Regions from separate parts of the Cytobacillus sp. SAFR-174 genome, predicted to be linked through region 1. Evidence: riboswitches for the same ligand, from Rfam matches in the RefSeq annotation. Region 1 holds a riboswitch; each other region holds the start of a gene.

Region 1 (3,537 bases):
TTGTAAACAGGCAACCTTTAATTTCATTTAACTCCCCCGCAATCATCTTTTCCTTATGTTATGATTAGTCCGATAGATATAAATTTTCTAAATTTTACTTTACAACTTATCATTTACGTTATATCATTTGTGACTATATTTTCAATCATTTTTTTAAAAGCAGGTGAACAATTTGATTAATTATCCGCAATCAGAACTATTAAAAAGTCTGCCAAAACAGTTTTTTGCCTCTTTGACAGCTAAGGTGGGGAAAAAGCTTGAACAGGGTCATGATGTCATCAACCTGGGACAGGGAAATCCTGATCTGCCTACCCCGGAGCATATTGTCAAGCGTCTTCATAGTGCAGCCGAAAACCCTCAAAACCATAAGTATTCTCCTTTTCAGGGTTACCCGTATTTAAAAAAGGCAGCAGCTGACTTTTATAAAAGGGAATATGATGTGGATTTGGACCCAGATACTGAAATAGCGATCCTTTTTGGAGGCAAAGCAGGGCTTGTTGAAATTCCTCAATGCCTTTTAAATCCCGGGGACAGCGTATTGGTTCCGGACCCGGGATATCCTGATTATTGGTCAGGAGTTGCGCTTGCTAAAGCAAAAATGGTAACAATGCCTCTGAGAGAGGAAAATAACTTCTTGCCTGTTTACAGTGAATTTCCAGCTGAGAAGCTTGATTCAGCCAAATTAATGTTTCTTAATTATCCAAATAATCCTACTGGAGCAGTGGCAAACATTGATTTTTTTCAGGAAACAGTCGAATTGAGCCGAAAGCATGGTATTTGCACCGTTCATGACTTTGCATATGGCGGAATTGGATTTGATGGAAAAAAACCAGTAAGTTTTCTTCAGGCAGATGGGGCAAAAGAGGTCGGAATTGAAATTTATACTCTTTCAAAGACCTTTAATATGGCTGGCTGGAGAGTAGGGTTTGCGGCTGGAAATGCAAGCGTTATTGCAGCACTGAACCTGATGCAGGATCATCTTTACGTCAGCTTGTTTGGAGCTGTTCAGGAAGCTGCGGCATCTGCTCTGTCAGGCTCACAGGATTGTGTAAAAGAGTTGAATTCAATCTACGAATCCAGACGAAATGCATTTATTTCCGGTCTCAGGGAAATCGGGTGGGATGTACAAGCGCCTCAAGGCTCCTTTTTTGCATGGCTTAAGGTCCCGGAATCATATACATCTGAAGAGTTTTCTGAGTATCTCCTGGAAAAAGCGCATATTGCAGTTGCACCAGGCAATGGGTTCGGCCAATTTGGAGAAGGATTTGTGAGAGCCGGTTTGCTGACATCTGAAGAAAGACTTAAAGAAGCGGTAAGGCGAATACAAAAATTAGATCTATTTTAATTTTTTCAAAAATTAAATTGACAAAAGTATTAAGCACTGTCATAATTCTAATTAAATTTCTAAATTAACTGAATAATAGATTTCGTTTTCTTATCAAGAGCAGGCGGAGGGACTAGCCCTATGAAGCCCGGCAACCGACTTAAACTTAAGCACGGTGCTAAATCTTGCAGCTTATAGCTGAAAGATAAGAAGATGTTAGATTGCTATGCTAACCTCTTCTTATTTGAAGAGGTTTTTTATTTTTCTCATTCTTTGATATTGAAAGGAAGAAGATTCATGAGCGAAATTATTGCAGCGTACCTAATACATGATGAAAAACATAATCCGGAGAAAAAAGCGGAGGAGATTGCTTTAGGTTTAACAGTTGGATCATGGACCCATCTGCCGGAGCTTGAAAAGCAGCAGCTAAAGAAGCATAAAGGCAGGGTCGTTTCTGTTGAAACCTTTACAAAAGATGCAGAAAGTAAGGAAACAGCAGCAATTATCAAGATTGCCTATCCTGCTGTAAATTTTAGTCCGGATTTACCGGCAATATTAACAACAGTCTTTGGGAAACTGTCACTGGACGGAAAGATTAAACTTTTGGATTTGCAGTTTTCCAATGAATTGAAAAATTTTTTCCCCGGACCTCGCTTTGGGATTGAAGGGCTGAGGGAAAAATTGAATGTATATGACAGGCCTCTTCTGATGAGCATCTTCAAAGGAGTGCTCGGCAAAGATATGGATTTTTTGACTTCTCAGCTGCGGGAACAGGCCATGGGCGGCATAGACCTTGTAAAAGACGATGAAATACTATTTGAAAACAGCCTTACACCGTTAGAAGCGCGGATAAAGGAAGGAAAAAAGGTGTTGAGACAGGTTTATGAAGAAACGGGCCATCGGACCTTATATGCCGTAAATTTAACAGGCAGGTCGTTTGAATTAAGAGATAAGGCAAGAAAGGCATCCAGTCTTGGAGCTGATCTTCTTCTTTTCAATGTATTCTCTTATGGGCTCGATGTATTGCAGTCTTTGAGGGAAGATGATGAGATTGAACTGTCTATCATGGCACATCCTGCAGTCAGCGGAGCCCTTTCAGCTTCAAGTGTTTATGGGATCTCCTATCCTTTGCTTTTAGGTAAACTGCTCAGGTATGCAGGGGCAGACTTGTCTCTTTTCCCTTCACCTTATGGGTCAGTAGCCCTTGAGAAAACCCAGGCATTATCAATTGCGGATAGCCTGACTGTGAATGATTTTTGCAAAAGAACTTTTCCGGTACCCTCAGCCGGCATCCATCCGGGTTTAGTGCCATTGCTATTCGAAGACTTCGGAATAGACAGTGTCATCAATGCCGGAGGCGGCGTACACGGGCACCCTGATGGGGCAAGAGGAGGCGGTTTGGCATTCCGCCAGGCGATTGATTTAACTTTAAAGGGAGCCTCTTTAGCCGATGCTCCATCAGACTTCCCAGAATTAAAAAGAGCGATTGATTTATGGGGATACAAAAAGGCGGCTTTAAAGAATGGCTAAAATAGCGGTATTTTGCGACTTTGATGGAACTATTACCGAAAAAGATAACATCATCAATATTATGAAACATTTTGCTCCTTCTGGGTGGGAGGGGATAAAAAATCAAGTCCTGCAGCAGGAAGTTTCTATTAAAGAGGGAGTAGGAAAGATGTTTTCCCTTCTCCCAAGCAAACTGAAAAGTGATCTTACTGATTTCATTTTAAAAAATGCAAAGATAAGAGAGGGTTTTCAGCCGTTTGTCGATTATCTGGCAGAAAAAGATATACCGCTTTATATAGTAAGCGGAGGAATAGACTTTTTTGTAGCTCCCGTTTTGGATAAGTATGGACCCTTTGAAGCAGTGTTCTGCAATGGTTCAGATTTTAGCGGAGACACAATAAAAATCTTATGGCCCCATAGCTGTGATGAAAAATGCGAAAATGATTGCGGCTGCTGCAAGCCTTCCATTATGCGGAAATTAGAGGATGAGGACACATTTAAAGTGGTAATCGGAGATTCAGTAACTGACCTTGAGGCTGCAAAACAGGCGGACTTTGTCATAGCAAGAGACTTGCTGCTTGAGAAAAGCAAGGAAATGAACCTTAAACATAATGCTTTTGAAACATTCTATGATTGCATTGAGGTCTTAAAAAATTTAAATGAGGTGAGAGTATGAGCAGACTTGAGGAAAAATGGAATGAGCT
Region 2 (3,537 bases), on a different contig from region 1:
TGCCAAAACGGGACAGGACTTCTGTTGTCATGCGATAGGTTCCGCCATATACGTCTTCTGTTATGACCACATGATCTCCCTGTGACAAGAGGAGGAATGCTGTAGAAATGGCAGCCATTCCAGAAGAAAAGGCAAACCCTCTAATCCCTTCTTCAAGCTCGGCGATGACTTCCTCAAGTGCTTCCCTTGTTGGATTCAGGCTGCGGCTGTAATCATATTTTCCGAATGCATCTATATCTTTTTGATGGAAAGTGGAGGCATGCTGGATCGGTACACTGACTGCTCCTGTTTCCGGGTCGAACTTTTGATTATTGTGAAGCAATTTCGTTTGAAATGTGTAATTCGTACTCATCGTACTGCCTCCTTTAAAACCTTTGCAAAAGCATGTTCAAGATCCGACTTCAAATCTTCTGCATTTTCGATTCCAACCGAGAAACGCAGAAGCCTGTTACAGACACCGGTTTCAATGCGGATCTCTTCTGGGATGTCCGCATGCGTTTGTGTTGCGGGATATGTTATAAAACTCTCGACTCCGCCAAGGCTTTCAGCAAAGGAGATGAGGGAGAGGCTCTGCAGAAAAGGATTCACCCAGGATTCATCCTGGACCCGGAAAGATATCATTCCTCCTTTGCCTGGATAAAGAACATCCGTTACGGCAGCGTGGTCTGATAAGAAAGCCGCTAATTCCCGGGCATTTTTTTCATGACGTTCCATGCGAAGAGAGAGTGTCTTCATGCCTCTGATCAAAAGCCAGGAATCAAATGGGCTAAGGACTGCACCGGCAGCATTGTGGTTCATGGCAAGATCCTCACATAACTGTTTGCCTTTTGCGACAACTAAACCGGCAAGTACATCATTATGTCCTCCAAGATACTTTGTCGCACTATGGATGACAATATCAGCACCAAGCTTTAGAGGCTGCTGAAGAAGGGGGGTGTAAAATGTGTTATCAACGATCAGGAGAATATTATGCCGTTTCGCGATATCAGCTATTAACTGAATATTTGTCTCTTCCATCAGCGGATTAGTGGGAGTCTCCAGAAAAATAGCTTTCGTATTTTCGGTGATTAATTCTTCAACATTTTCCGGAGTGCTCGTATTCACATATTTGCTCTGCAGTCCCCATTTTTTGAAGCCCTGTTCAAGCAGACGATAGGTTCCGCCGTATAAATCCTTGGAAACAATCCACTCATCACCTGATTTAAAGAGGGAAAGAATCGTAAGGATGGCGGCCATACCAGAACTGCAGGCATAGCCTTGATCGCCTTCTTCCAGATCGGCGATCGCCTTTTCAAGCAGCTGGCGGGTAGGATTGCCTGTTCGGCTATAGTCAAAGCCGGTTGACTGGCCAATGCCTTCATGCCGGTAGGCAGTTGAAAAGTATACAGGCGGATTGACTGCACCTGTTGCTGATTCGCTCCTGTTTCCGATTTGCGCTAATTTGGTGTCAATATTGTACATGCTGGTAAACACTCCTTCATCATAATAAAAAAAAGCCTTCTATAAGAAGAAGACTTTTTAATGTAAACAGCCATTCTTCTTATCTTTCAAGTTTCTAAAAAACTTGCAGGAATTAGCACCTTTTCAATCAAAATACGATTGCTGGTTGCTGAGGCGTCGTCGGGCCTTACCCTCGACCTCTCTGGATAAGAAATCAAATATTAAATTTTCTCTAAACTTTACTACAGTAAACCGTTAATAGTCAACACTTTTTTGAATATTTCATGTTATAAAAAATATACGGCCAGGCATCTTGAGTCCTTCTGCCTTAAAAATCTGTTTTAAGGAGGAATAAGGAGGATCTTGAACCAAAAAAACTTTCCATTACATTCTGGAAAGTTTTGTTAGGGTATTCATTCTTCAATCAAATCGTTAACCGACACATCCATTTCTTTTTCAGAATTTGCTTTAGTGTAAATGCGTGCTGTCTTAGTCTGCTCATCTACATGCTGAATGATGATCGGTATGCCATTTAAAGTAACACTGTGCATTTCAGCAGACTCAGCAATCTCTTTTGCTCTGCCTATATTCATGGAAAAACCTCCTGAATTTGAATAATTTTAATGTGCCTTAAAAAGACACATATTATTCTTTTAAAATTTGCCTGGCATAAACTGTTATAGGTAGACCTCTTTAAAGTTCAGAATATTTCCTTTATAATAATGAGGAAAATAATATTTCTTGGAGGGAAGCTTTTATGCAAGAACATAGTCACTGCCGTCACAGATTTACCGAAACAGATGGGCCAGCCGTTTTCCGGACAATTGATGGCATTGAAGTGAATGTTGCCGGCAGCTTATTCCAAAAATGTACAACATGCGGTCATTTTGATTTTCCCGTGGATACTAGAGAAGCCATTGAATCTTCCCTTAAAGAAAACAGAAAAAATACCAATGAATCGAAACAAATCTATATTAACCTGGTAGAAACTTTTTAAAGCCGAAACTTTTCGGCTTTTTTTATGTTCAGTTATTTCATATTTATAAATGTTTACCTTTTTACAAATCATTTTTTTAGAATAAGTAATTACTAGAAAAAATTTTTTATAGTTTTCCACTATATTCATGTTTTTATCTTTGTACAACTAGATTTTACGTGTTAGAATAGCTGTGGAAACGTTTTATCCTCTGAAAAATATTATTATTCGTAAAAATGAATTGTTAATTTCTTCTAATGATGGGTATTGTACTTTTAGAGAGAAAAAACGTATTGAATTATTCACTTACAAAACAGTTATGGAGGTAATTTTCCATGAAAAAGCCATCGAATGGTGAGGGACCTTTTGAACAGGGATTTCATGGCCCAAACCTTGGCTACGTTATTGAACTTTATGAAAGATATTTAGAGGATCCATCCTCGATTGATCCTGAAATGAAAGAGTACTTTGAAAAAAATGGTTCCCCTTTAACAAGTGAAGGGACGGGACAAATGGCTTCATCAGCAAATCAGCCAATGAATGCCGGACAGCTTGAGAAAACACTTGCTGCTATTCGCCTGGCTGATAATATCCGCACATATGGCCACTTGGCTGCCGATATCTATCCGCTGGGTAACAATAAATCGGAAACTGCTTTATTTGAACTGAGCAAATATGGCTTAACTGAAAATGACTTAAAAGAGATCCCTGCTGGTGTCATTACCAAAGATGCCACATACCCTTTACGCAACGGACTTGAAGCAATTGAATTCCTGAAGAGCGCTTATATGGGACCCATTGCTTTTGAATTCCAGCATATATTTGATGAAAACGAAAAAGACTGGCTTCGCCGTAAAATAGGAGCCAACAGCCATAAGCTGTCAATGCAAAAGGCGGAAAAACTGAAAGTTTTAAGAAGACTGACTGAAGTTGAGGAATTTGAAAAGTTCCTTCATAAAACCTTCGTCGGACAAAAAAGATTCTCCATTGAGGGTCTTGATACAATGGTTCCTTTATTGGATGAAATTGTTTCTGAATCTGTTTCGGATGGAGCAAAAACAATTAACATCGGCATGGCCCACCGCGGAAGGTTAAACGTTCTTGCCCATGTTCTTGGCAAG
Region 3 (3,537 bases), on a different contig from region 1:
ACGGGTGCCCCTCTTTGCACAAGTCCGAGTGAAACAAGCTGCAGTGCCTGCAGCCCTCCCGAAACAATAAGTATGGAGGAAGGAGAAGTGAAGATTCCGGATGTTGCCAAATACTCACTTACTGCCTGTCTTAATGGGAAATACCCCTTTGGTTCCTCATAACCGAGCTCACTCAATTCATCAGCAGCTTCCTTTAGAACTTTCTGCATTGTTTGTACAGGGAAAATTTCTGGGGAAAGCTCTCCTTTGCTGAGCTGTATAAAAGCGGGGTCCATTTCTAAGTCATTAATTTCCTGAACGATTTTTTCGCTGGCCCTGTGTATCCCTGTATCGATATACTCGCTCCAGCTGGCAGACTGCCTTGAAGCGAGCAGAGTCCATGTATTATTAATAACCTTAGTGCCAACCCCCGTTTTCCCCTCTATTAATCCATCTGCTGCAAGTTCTTCCAGAGCAGTGATAATAGTGCTTCGGTTTACTCCAAACTCTTCAGCCAGTTTCCGCTGGCTTGGAATTTTACTTCCGATTGGCCATTCGCCTTTGGAAATCTTTCCTTTAATCGTTTCCATAACTTGCTGATATTTTGGCAATTGTGCTGTATCCATCCATATAACCGCCTTTATAAAAATTGGCTGGCAAAATTCTTTTCTAATTGGTTGAGGACATTGTATCAGTTATTGCTTATCCTGAAAAGCAGCATAGATAATGGCTGGGAAATGCTGATAAGGGGGATGAAGTTGGCAAATAAAAAATTTATGATTATCGCGGCGCATAGTTCTATTATCATTCTCTGGGCATCCGCATTCCCGGGAATCCGGGCTGGGCTGGAATCATACTCCCCGGAACACCTTGCCCTTTTCAGGCTTTTAATTGGCTCCGCTGCACTTGGTGCCCTCGCACTGGTGACGAAGATGCGCCTTCCGGATATAAGGGATCTTCCTGCCATTTTTATGCTGGGATTCCTTGGTTTTACGGTTTATCATACAGCACTGAATATGGGTGAAAAAACAGTAAGCGCCGGGCCGGCAAGCTTGATTGTATCAATGACTCCAATCTTTTCGGCTGCATTGGCTGCTTTATTTTTAAGCGAAAGGTTTGGAAGAGCAAGGTGGACGGGTTCCGCTGTCAGCTTTGCGGGTGCCGCACTAATTTCGCTTGGTACAGGAGGCGGGTTTGAAATCCAAACCGGTATTTTATTCGTCCTCCTTGCTTCCATTTCAGAAAGCATCTATTTCGTATTTCAGACTAAATATTTTAATAAATACGGATTTTTGTCATTTACATCGTATACGGTATGGGCAGGGACTGCTTTTATGCTGGTTTATCTTCCCGGGCTCGGAAATGAGATCTTTCATGCTTCGGCTGAATCCACTTTAAGTGTCCTCTATTTGGGGATTTTTCCGACGGTAATTCCATATATTGCCCTGGCTTTTCTTGCATCCATAGGGGGAGCGTCTGAAGCGGTGAGTTCTCTATATCTGACTCCAGTAATGGCGTTTGTCATTGCGTGGGTTTGGCTGGGGGAGGTGCCGGCTATGTTATCCATTGTGGGTGGGATGATCGCTCTAGCAGGTGTGGTGATTATTCACCGAAAAGATGGCTCTAAAAATTTACAGAAATTTATGAAAATGGATCAAGTGAAAATATTTAAAAAATATGATTGACATCCTTTTCTTTAAGATGGTAAAGTAATAAACATATTAACAACCGCATAATAAAAATCTTCTTATCAAGAGAGGTTGAGGGACTGGCCCTATGACACCTCGGCAGCGGACAAAAGTGTACCGTGCCAAATCCAGCAAGCATTGCTTGAAAGATAAGAAGAGGACCATTGATAAATGCTGCCCTCTTCTTTCTTTAGAAGAGGGTTTTTGTTTTATGTGGAAAAAATACATCAAGATTCTATTCATAAACATATGAATAATTCTTATCGAGAGAAGCAGAGGGACCTGGCCCAATGAAGCTTCGGCAGCAGGCAGAACGCACCGTGCCAAATCCAGCAGGCAAAAAGCCTGAAAGATAAGGAGAGGATTTCAAAAAACCTCTTCTGGCGGAAGGGGTAAATTTCAGGATATAAATCTTAGTTTTCGCATAGGAATAATTGTTTATAAAGCGGTGACAGGTACCTATACCACATCACGAAAGTGGTATAGGTGCCTGTCACCAACAAAGGAGAGATGCTGCATGATAGAGTTTCAGAATTTAAAGAAGGTCTATGAAAGCGGAGGTCAGCAGGTAGCTGCTCTGGATGGAATAGATTTAAAGATTAATAAGGGTGAGATTTTCGGGGTGATCGGCTTCAGTGGTGCGGGAAAGAGTTCTTTGATCCGCTGTGTCAATTGGCTGGAGAAGCCGACTTCAGGAAAGGTCATTGTAAGTGGCCATGATCTGACGGCTTTATCAGTAAAAGAAATTCGCGAAGTGAAAAGAAACATTGGTATGGTCTTTCAGCATTTTAACCTTTTAAACTCCAAAACCGTGTTTGCGAATGTGGCGATGCCGCTTACACTGGCTAAGATCCCTAAGGATGAAATAAAAAAGCGTGTCCATGAACTATTAGATTTTGTAGGGCTTGCCGATAAGGCGAACAGCTATCCTGATCAGCTATCAGGCGGGCAAAAGCAGCGAATCGGGATTGCAAGGGCGCTGGCGACCCAGCCTTCCATTCTATTATGTGATGAAGCAACGTCAGCTCTGGATCCGCAGACCACCAGCTCGATCCTGCAGCTGCTGAAAAAAATAAATAAAGAATACAACATTACCATTCTGATCATTACTCATGAAATGTCTGTTATCAGGGAGATCTGTGATCGTGTCGCTGTTATCGAGGCAGGGAAAATTATTGAAGAAGGAACCGTCTTCAATGTCTTTTCCTCACCAAAAACTCCAACAGCGAAAAACTTTGTCAGCACGGTTATGAATGATCAAATACCTGACTCCATTAAGCAAGTAATTGAAAAACAGCAGGGGCTTCAAAAGGTATTCAGAATCAACTTTGTCGGAAACTCTGCAGGGCAGCCGCTGCTTTCTCAGGTTGCCAAAAAGTTTAATATCGACTTCAACGTCCTGTTTGGAAATATTACTGAACTGCAGGGAACACCATTTGGCAACCTGATTGTCGAATTCCAAGGTCCGGACAGTGAAATCAAACGTGCTATTCAGTATATCAGCCAGGAAAAAGTTTCAATAAAGGAAGTGACATCACGTGCTAGTTAACCAGGAAAAAATCATCGAAGCCTTAATCGAAACGGTCCAAATGGTGGCATTCTCCTTGCTGTTTTCAGCTTTTATCGGACTGCCGCTCGGCATATTGCTTGTTGTGACAAGGAAAGGGCATCTGCTGGAAAACACCGTTGTTTTTAACATCATAAACAGCATTATTAATATTTTCAGATCAGTCCCCTTCATCATTCTAATGGTAGCCATCATCCCAATCACACGGATGATTGTCGGAACATCGATTGGAACTGCTGCAGCCGTAGTGCCGCTCGTCTTTTATGCAGGACCATACATTGCGAGATTAATAGAAAACTCATT
Region 4 (3,537 bases), on a different contig from region 1:
AGGTTTAATCCCAAATGGATCTCTGGCTCCATATAAAGATTGCTCCTGTTTATCCCATATGACAAACGCAAACATACCGCGCAATTTTTCAACAGCTTTTTCTTTCATATGGCTGTAAAGGGCAATGATGACTTCTGTATCTGAGCTTGTTTCAAAGCTTAAGCCCGCTTTGAGAAGTTCTTCACGAAGTTCCACATAATTATAGATTTCACCATTAAAGATGATCCAATAACGTTCATTCTCGTAAGTCAGCGGCTGGTGTCCGCTTTCAATATCAATAATGCTCAGCCGGCGGAAGCCAAATTGAATATGATCATCAAAATAGTATCCTGAGTCATCCGGACCCCGGTGAGTAATGATATCATTCATATTTTGGAATTGTTCTTTATCTGCGTCACGGTAATTTTGTGCTTTTTCATGTACACAACCAATAAAACCACACATTATGTACGTCACCTACTCCATTCTATTCTCAATATTTAGATATAGCCTCATGCGGCTCCTTTGTCTTAGAAAACATACCCTATAATACTACCACTAATCGCTAATAATTAGCACGCAGAATATAAAATGTTTCTGTACGGAAAATTAAGCCATTATCCGAAGTTTATACGATACCATAAAATTATAAACGACTATAGAGCATAAAGACCGAAAAGTGAATTACACCCTATATGTATTATGACGCAAAAAAGAAAGCGGGAGTTACACTGTAAATGCAACTCCCGCTTTTCTATTACGCTTCAGAACGAAGAATTTCTGCCTTGTCAGTACGCTCCCAAGGAAGGTCAACATCTGTACGTCCGAAATGTCCGTAAGCAGCTGTCTGCTTGTAAATTGGGCGGCGAAGGCCAAGCATGTTAATAATTCCTGCAGGACGAAGATCAAAATGCTTTCTTACTAAATCAACTAATACATCTTCATCCACTTTGCCAGTTCCAAATGTATCAACAGAGATTGAAACAGGCTGTGCCACACCGATTGCATAAGCAAGCTGAACTTCAACTTTTTCTGCCAAACCGGCTGCTACAAGGTTCTTCGCTACATAACGTGCAGCATATGCAGCTGAGCGGTCAACCTTTGTAGGATCCTTACCGGAGAACGCGCCGCCGCCATGGCGTGCATATCCGCCGTAGGTATCAACAATGATTTTGCGTCCAGTCAGACCAGCATCCCCTTGTGGTCCGCCGATAACAAAACGTCCAGTCGGGTTGATGAAGTACTTTGTATTCTCATCGATTAGTTCTTTCGGAACAACCGGGTTAATAACATGTTCCTTCAGGTTGCGCTGGATTTGCTCCAGGCTGATTTCAGGGTGATGCTGAGTAGAAATAACGATTGTGTCAATACGGACAGGCTTGTCATTTTCATCATACTCAACGGTTACCTGAGTTTTTCCATCCGGACGAAGGTAAGGAAGGATCTCTTCTTTACGAACTTCAGTCAGGCGGCGGGAAAGCTTATGTGCCAAAGAAATCGGAAGAGGCATAAGCTCCTTCGTTTCGTTGCAGGCAAAACCGAACATTAAGCCCTGGTCTCCTGCACCGATTGCTTCAATTTCCTGATCGCTCATTTGCCCTTCGCGTGCTTCAAGTGCCTGGTCAACACCCATTGCGATATCTGCAGACTGCTCATCAATGGAAGTTAAAACTGCACATGTTTCAGAATCGAAACCATATTTAGCACGGGTATAACCGATTTCTTTTACCGTTTCACGAACGATTTTTGGAATATCTACGTATGTAGATGTTGTGATTTCACCTGCAACTAATACAAGTCCAGTTGTTACAGAAGTCTCTGCAGCAACACGGGCATTCGCATCTTTAGCTAAAATCGCATCTAAGATTGCATCAGAAATTTGGTCACAGATTTTATCCGGATGACCTTCAGTAACTGATTCAGAAGTAAACAAACGACGTTTTGTTGACATCTGGCTTCCTCCTTATAAATAGAAAATTGAGCGAGAAATAAGAAATGGGGAAGCGGAAAAATAATTTTTCCCTGTCATTTCATGGATCTCTGTTTGATACGGAACTCATTCCCTTAGTAGTATGAAATAAACATGGAGTTTTTATTAGAAAAATAGACAGCGCCGGCAAGAATGCCAGGTATCCATTATTCATAATCATGCCAAAAACTCACATAAATAGTACATTCCAAAAGCCGTTCATTTCATTGCAATATAAAAAACCTTCTCATTTAGTGAAAAGGTTGAAAGCAAATCGATTCGCGCCTTTCACTCTTATCGTTCAAGGAATTACGTCCTTGCGTCAGGTTAGCACCTTTGCTGATTATTGCCTTTAGCAGGTTGCTGGGTTTCATAGGGCCTGTCCCTCCACCAGCTCGGGATAAGAGAGTATCCGTTCAAGGTTGAATCATACCGTATTTTATCGAACCATGTCAACAGATTCTCATTATTTTTCACCGTTAAATTTCAGCTTCAAAATGTAAGCTTCCCCTTTACAGGGAACAGCTTCCATCGCCACACTTTTTCTTTAGAAATTTTTGCCTGTTTTTCGCAATCCATTTGTAGGCAGGATCGCCCAGAAGTTCAGTGAAAGGTAAATATAAAAAGGTGCTGATCAAAAAGGATGCAGGAAAGAGGAGCAGCAGTCTCCGTACTGCAGAGTACCCCTTTTTCACACTGCCCGAGGGGGTAATAAGATGAAGCTCTTTGCGCAAATCTTGTCTGGAGAATGATAAAGAACCCGGCATTTTCTCATATTCCTGCAGAGAAATCCATTCCACTTTATCCAGCCAATCGAGCTTTTTAAATATTCTCTTTGTTTCCTTGCATAACGAGCAAGTTCCATCATATAGGGCAATTGTCTTCATTTTAGATCAGTCCCATGGTAAAATTAACACTTTCTTCTATAATAGCATATATCGGTTATAAGGCGATCAAAGGAGATTACCTGTCCAATTGTGACAATTTAATAACAGAGACAAAAAAGTTTCGTAATAGTATAGACTAATCATTTCAATGTGTTATACTAATTTCGAGATGTAATCACTTTCATAAAAAAATCGGGAAAAAGGAAGGTATTCATCAGATGAACTCTGTAAGCATATCAAACGAATTGAGTGAATTATTAAATGGCAGCAACATTCAAGTGCAATTATCCGTTCCTCAGCTTGTGGAAAAAGTTTTAAACCGCAATGAAGGGTCCCTTACTTCCACTGGTGCTGTACGCGCTACTACAGGAAAGTATACAGGGCGTTCCCCTAAAGATAAATACATTGTTGAAGAAGCATCAAATAAAGATAAAATGGACTGGGGCAGCGTAAACCAGCCCATCTCTGAAGAAGCATTCTCCAATCTTTATAATAAAGTAATCAATTACTTAAAAGAAAAAGAAGAAGTATTTGTTTTCAAAGGCTTTGCAGGTGCTGATAAAAAACACCGCATGCCTATCCAGGTGATCAATGAATATGCCTGGCATAACCTTTTTGCACACCAGTTATTCATTCGCCCGGCAGAAGACGAGCTATTGGATCATCAGGCAGAGTTCACAGTCATATCTGCTCCAAACTTCA

What was found. Region 1 has a riboswitch for S-adenosylmethionine ahead of ACTHRG_RS00295 (2,3-diketo-5-methylthiopentyl-1-phosphate enolase). Riboswitches for the same ligand answer to the same signal wherever they lie in the genome.
Region 2: another riboswitch for S-adenosylmethionine. It lies ahead of ACTHRG_RS03725 (methionine biosynthesis PLP-dependent protein); the one in region 1 lies ahead of ACTHRG_RS00295 (2,3-diketo-5-methylthiopentyl-1-phosphate enolase).
Region 3: another riboswitch for S-adenosylmethionine. It lies ahead of ACTHRG_RS07110 (methionine ABC transporter ATP-binding protein); the one in region 1 lies ahead of ACTHRG_RS00295 (2,3-diketo-5-methylthiopentyl-1-phosphate enolase).
Region 4: another riboswitch for S-adenosylmethionine. It lies ahead of metK (methionine adenosyltransferase); the one in region 1 lies ahead of ACTHRG_RS00295 (2,3-diketo-5-methylthiopentyl-1-phosphate enolase).

The regions. Positions count from the first base shown of each region.
Region 1 is NZ_JBQCMZ010000001.1:60,636-64,172, forward strand. It holds gene ACTHRG_RS00285 (carbon-nitrogen family hydrolase) at 1-27, opposite strand, end outside; gene ACTHRG_RS00290 (pyridoxal phosphate-dependent aminotransferase) at 173-1,345, shown strand; SAM riboswitch class I at 1,433-1,536, shown strand; gene ACTHRG_RS00295 (2,3-diketo-5-methylthiopentyl-1-phosphate enolase) at 1,622-2,854, shown strand; gene ACTHRG_RS00300 (2-hydroxy-3-keto-5-methylthiopentenyl-1-phosphate phosphatase) at 2,847-3,509, shown strand; gene ACTHRG_RS00305 (methylthioribulose 1-phosphate dehydratase) at 3,506-3,537, shown strand, end outside.
Region 2 is NZ_JBQCMZ010000002.1:285,897-289,433, forward strand. It holds gene metC (cystathionine beta-lyase) at 1-352, opposite strand, end outside; gene ACTHRG_RS03725 (methionine biosynthesis PLP-dependent protein) at 349-1,461, opposite strand; SAM riboswitch class I at 1,538-1,653, opposite strand; gene ACTHRG_RS03730 (H-type small acid-soluble spore protein) at 1,854-2,033, opposite strand; gene ACTHRG_RS03735 (hypothetical protein) at 2,198-2,437, shown strand; gene sucA (2-oxoglutarate dehydrogenase E1 component) at 2,752-3,537, shown strand, end outside.
Region 3 is NZ_JBQCMZ010000005.1:92,000-95,536, forward strand. It holds gene pdxR (MocR-like pyridoxine biosynthesis transcription factor PdxR) at 1-605, opposite strand, end outside; gene ACTHRG_RS07105 (DMT family transporter) at 738-1,664, shown strand; SAM riboswitch class I at 1,724-1,823, shown strand; SAM riboswitch class I at 1,925-2,026, shown strand; gene ACTHRG_RS07110 (methionine ABC transporter ATP-binding protein) at 2,185-3,216, shown strand; gene ACTHRG_RS07115 (methionine ABC transporter permease) at 3,206-3,537, shown strand, end outside.
Region 4 is NZ_JBQCMZ010000031.1:7,416-10,952, forward strand. It holds gene asnB (asparagine synthase (glutamine-hydrolyzing)) at 1-444, opposite strand, end outside; gene metK (methionine adenosyltransferase) at 737-1,930, opposite strand; SAM riboswitch class I at 2,240-2,355, opposite strand; gene ACTHRG_RS21820 (thiol-disulfide oxidoreductase DCC family protein) at 2,461-2,835, opposite strand; gene pckA (phosphoenolpyruvate carboxykinase (ATP)) at 3,054-3,537, shown strand, end outside.